2 regions of the Oceaniserpentilla sp. 4NH20-0058 genome follow, and region 1 is predicted to be linked to the other one. Evidence: predicted binding sites of a transcription regulator. Region 1 holds the regulator's gene; the other holds the start of a gene.
The links. Region 1 encodes PhoB, which activates phosphate uptake and scavenging genes when phosphate is short. Its sites were predicted from a motif close to TGTCATANNNNTGTCANA; they were not measured.

Region 1 (2,206 bases):
GGTATGTTTACCTGAGTTTGATCCGGTGCATTACTGGTTTCTAAACGACTTAGCACTAATAAATCGTTGATTAAATTCTGCATGCGCTGACTTTGCTCATGCATTTGAGTGAGTGCTCGGCCCCAGCGGGCGGGTAGTGTCTCTTTGTATTCAATAAAGGTTTCTAAATAGCCAGATATGACGGTCAAAGGGGTGCGTAATTCATGGCTGGCATTGGCTACAAAGTCTTGGCGCATGGCCTCAAGTTGATGCAGGTGAGAAATGTCGCGACACACAATCAAGCGATCTTTACGGCCAAACAAGGTGATGTGAAATTGCAGTACTGCGTCATGGTTAATGGGGCTGGCCATTTCTAAAGGGGATTCATAGTGGGCCTTTTCAAAGTACGCTTTGAAATCAGGATTACGAACTAAATTGGTAATAGGTTGGCCTATGTCTTTGCTATTTTGCAAACCTAATAGGGCATTGGCAGCTTGATTCCACCACTCTAAATTACCATGGCTATCTACCATCAAAACCCCGTCTTTCAAGGCTGATGTGCTATCTTGAACCCGTTTAAGCATGGCTTTTAATTTGTTTTTAGACTTTTGATGGCGATGCTGTAGACGATACACATCATCAAAAATACTGCCCCATAACCCGTGACTGGTTGGGGGTTCATCTGCGCCGCGAGAAGTGAGCCACTGTTGAAGCTTATACAGCTGGTGTAAGTGCCATGTTAGGTACACAGCAAGGGTTAGCATGATGGCAAGTGTCAGCTTGTTGAAAAGCCAGCCAACGACAAACGCCAAGGCTAGGCTGAAAATTAAACGACGAATAGCTGAGCGCCAGTCATGCTTCATATAAGTACAACACCAAACAAATACAAATGAACGTTAAGAGGCCTTGGTAGAAAAACGATAGCCTGTACCACGAACGGTTTGGATTAAATGTTCAAATTCGTTACCTAAAGCTTTACGTAAGCGACGAATATGCACATCTACCGTGCGTTCTTCAACGTAAACATTACCACCCCAGACTTGGTCCAGCAATTGAGTTCGGCTATAAGCACGCTCTTGGTGGGTCATGAAAAACTGTAAAAGGCGATATTCAGTAGGGCCAATGTCCAGTGGTGCCTCGTTTGCACTAACACGGTGGCAAACAGGGTCTAAAATTAAACCTTCAACTGAGATTGGGTCTTCCATACCTTGTGGGGTACTGCGACGCAATACCGCTTTTAGGCGTGCCACTAACTCACGAGGTGAAAACGGCTTGGTGATGTAATCATCCGCACCGGCTTCTAGGCCCAAGATTTTATTATCTTCTTCGCCTTTGGCGGTTAGCATAATAATAGGGGTTTCGTTGGTGCGATCATCGCGCTTTAGGCGGCGGGCAAATTCTAAGCCGCTGGTACCTGGTAGCATCCAATCAAGTAGAACCATTTCTGGACTTTCATCGACGATAATACTGTATGCGTCTTGCGTGTTACTGGCTTCTAGGCACTCGTAACCGGCCATCTCTAAGGCCACGGCAATCATTTCGCGGATGGACGCTTCGTCATCTACGATGAGGATTTTTTTTCCCTGCTGCTTCATAGAGGTTGCTCTAAATTTCTAAATAATGACAAGCATATTACACAACGTAAGTATGACAGATATGTGACATAGCATAAGATGCATATCAATTAAGGCCGTAAGTTTTTATAAATAGTGTAAAAATAAGCCCGCAAACAAGGTGGCACCGACCCAATGATTGTGTAAAAACGCTTTAAAACACAAATCCCGATCTCGGTTTTTAGTTAAAAATTGATGGTAGACAAAAATACCGGCACTGATGGCAATGGCTAGATACAAAGGCCAAGTGGCGGCAATTTTAGAAGCGATCATTAACCAGCTAATTAGGGTGAATACCTGCAATACGCCAATCATCATGTTGTCGGCTTCGCCGAATAAAATAGCGGTACTTTTCACTCCAATTTTTAAGTCATCATCACGGTCTACCATGGCATATTGAGTGTCGTAAACCACAGTCCAAGTGACGGTGGCGGTATAAATCAGCCACACCACGTCGGGTAATGCATTCTGTTCAGCAGCAAACGCCATTGGCACTGCCCAAGCGAAGGCGGCACCCAGCACCACTTGTGGTAAGTGGGTGTAGCGTTTCATAAAGGGATAACAAAAAGCTAATGCTAAGCCCCCAAACGACAGATACAGGGTAAATTCATTGG
Region 2 (2,206 bases), on a different contig from region 1:
ACATGTCTTTTAAATGTGCGGGCATTATATCTGAGGGGCGTGCAGGTTGCAGGTCTATATCATGATTCATAGTAATAACAGTTCAGAACACAAATCACTTTAGGCTATACTTGCCCCAAATCTTGTTCCGAGCCCACTGTGCCTACTCAAAACCCTTTTATTGATCATATTCGTCAAGCCATGCCTTCTATGCGTAAATCAGAGGTAAAGGTTGCTGAGTACGTATTAGGAAATGTGGATGCGGTTATTCATATGCGTATTGTGGATCTAGCCCAAGAAGCGCAAGTGAGCGAACCCACCATTGTGCGTTTTTGTCGCGCCCTTGGCTTAAACGGTTTTCAGGCATTTAAAGTACGCATGGCACAGAGCAATACGGTACACCATAGCCTTGGTCAGTTTGCCATTGCCGAAGACGATACCAGTTCGGATATCATCAAAAAGATTTTTGATACCAGTATTAATCAGATCATCAACACCCGTAATTTTTTAGACTCGCAACAAGTATCTGCCGCGGTTAATGCGATGAATATTTCAAAACGGGTTGAGTTTTACGGCTTTGGCGCTTCTGGTGCGGTAGCCATGGATGCCATGCATAAGTTTTTCCGTTTACAGTTTTCCACCGTGGCGTATTCAGACCCACATATGCAATGCATGTCCGCTGTTACGTTAAATAAAAATGATGTAGTGGTGGCCATTAGCCAAAGTGGCCGCACTAAAGATTTATTACACGCCATGGTAATTGCGCAGCAACAAGGTGCCCATGTCATTAGCTTATCACCACCGAATACTCCTGTAGCCGACTTAGCGGATCTGCCCATTCATGTGGATATAAATGAAGACACTGATGTGTTTACCCCTATGACGTCTCGAATTGCTCATCTATTAGTCATCGACTGTTTAGCTGTCGGTGTAGCCCAACGTAAAGGCCCTGAATTCGATGAGCACCTAGCAAAAGTAAAAAATAGCATTAGTTCGTTACGCCACAACGAAAAGAAGTAGTACTTTCTTCCCAACAAAACTCATTGTTTTATATTAATTTTTCATTAATTGACCATTTGACCATATTTAACAATTGTTTTTTTATTGGTTGTTTGTCATGCTGATGTCACCTTTTCAAATAACAATAAGCCGTCATAAGACAGGTAATCAAAGGGTGTATCATGGAAGCAGCTGAAATCATCAAAGATAAAACAAGTGAAGAACTTGTTAATTTTGATACGCAAGGAAACCTCGTTGTGTGCAAAAAAACCGAAGCCAGCGCTAAACTGGTTGCTCGACGAGCTATCGAGGCCCACCTTGAACGCAAACAAATGCAATTGGACGATTACTGGGATATGGACGACTAATCAATAGTCGAATATTCAAACCATGATTAAGCCCGAATTGTTCGGGCCTATCATATGTATTAAGCCAACAAATGCTCTCGCAAGTCTTGCAGCACTTCAATACTGTTGGGTTTCACCCCGCGCCAGATCTCAAAACTTACCGCCGCTTGCTCCACCAGCATTCCCAAACCATCAATGACTTTTTCGGCCCCTTGTTGCTGGGCCCACTGTAAAAATGGTGTGAGTTCTTTGCCGTACATCATGTCGTACACACAGGTATGTTGTGCAATCACAGCATCTGGTAATGGAGGTAGCTCTCCCGCTAGGCTGGCAGACGTGCCATTGATAATTACATCAAATGGTTCGGTTAATTCGTCAAAACCCTTGGCCTTAATGTCACCGTATTCTTCAAAGCTATTGGCTAATAGTTGGGCTTTTTCAAAGGTACGATTCACAATGGTAATGCTTTCTGGTGCTTGTTCTAAAAACGGCTGTAAGATGCCACGCACCGCACCACCAGCGCCAATGACTAATAGTTTTTTTCCGGCAATATCTACTTTTTGGTTCATGACTAAATCACGAACGAGTCCAGCACCGTCTGTATTATCTCCCATGATGGTGCCGTCTTCTTGCAGCACCAAGGTATTAACCGCCTCTGCGGTTTGCGCCCTTGGCGTTAAACTATTGGCAAGTTGGTAGGCTTTTTCTTTAAACGGTACGGTTATATTTAAACCGCGACCATGTCCTTTAAAAAAGTCTTTTACCGCTGGCTCAAACCCTTCTGTGGGTACCAGCATGGCGCTGTAAACCAAATCTTGCTTGGCTTGCTCTGCAAATTTTGAATGTATAGTTGGGCTTTTACTGTGGTTGATGGGGTTGCC

Region 2: ABWV45_RS14630 (PA3496 family putative envelope integrity protein) is a predicted target of PhoB. The motif match lies at 1,093-1,110, and genes of this name have one in related genera.

Annotation. Positions count from the first base shown of each region.
Region 1 covers NZ_BAABWE010000004.1:4,949-7,154, forward strand. Annotated here, with positions in the region: gene phoR (phosphate regulon sensor histidine kinase PhoR) at 1-842, opposite strand, end outside; gene phoB (phosphate regulon transcriptional regulator PhoB) at 876-1,574, opposite strand; gene ubiA (4-hydroxybenzoate octaprenyltransferase) at 1,680-2,206, opposite strand, start outside.
Region 2 covers NZ_BAABWE010000012.1:58,086-60,291, reverse strand. Annotated here, with positions in the region: gene ABWV45_RS14635 (MurR/RpiR family transcriptional regulator) at 139-999, shown strand; gene ABWV45_RS14630 (PA3496 family putative envelope integrity protein) at 1,161-1,346, shown strand; gene aroE (shikimate dehydrogenase) at 1,406-2,206, opposite strand, start outside.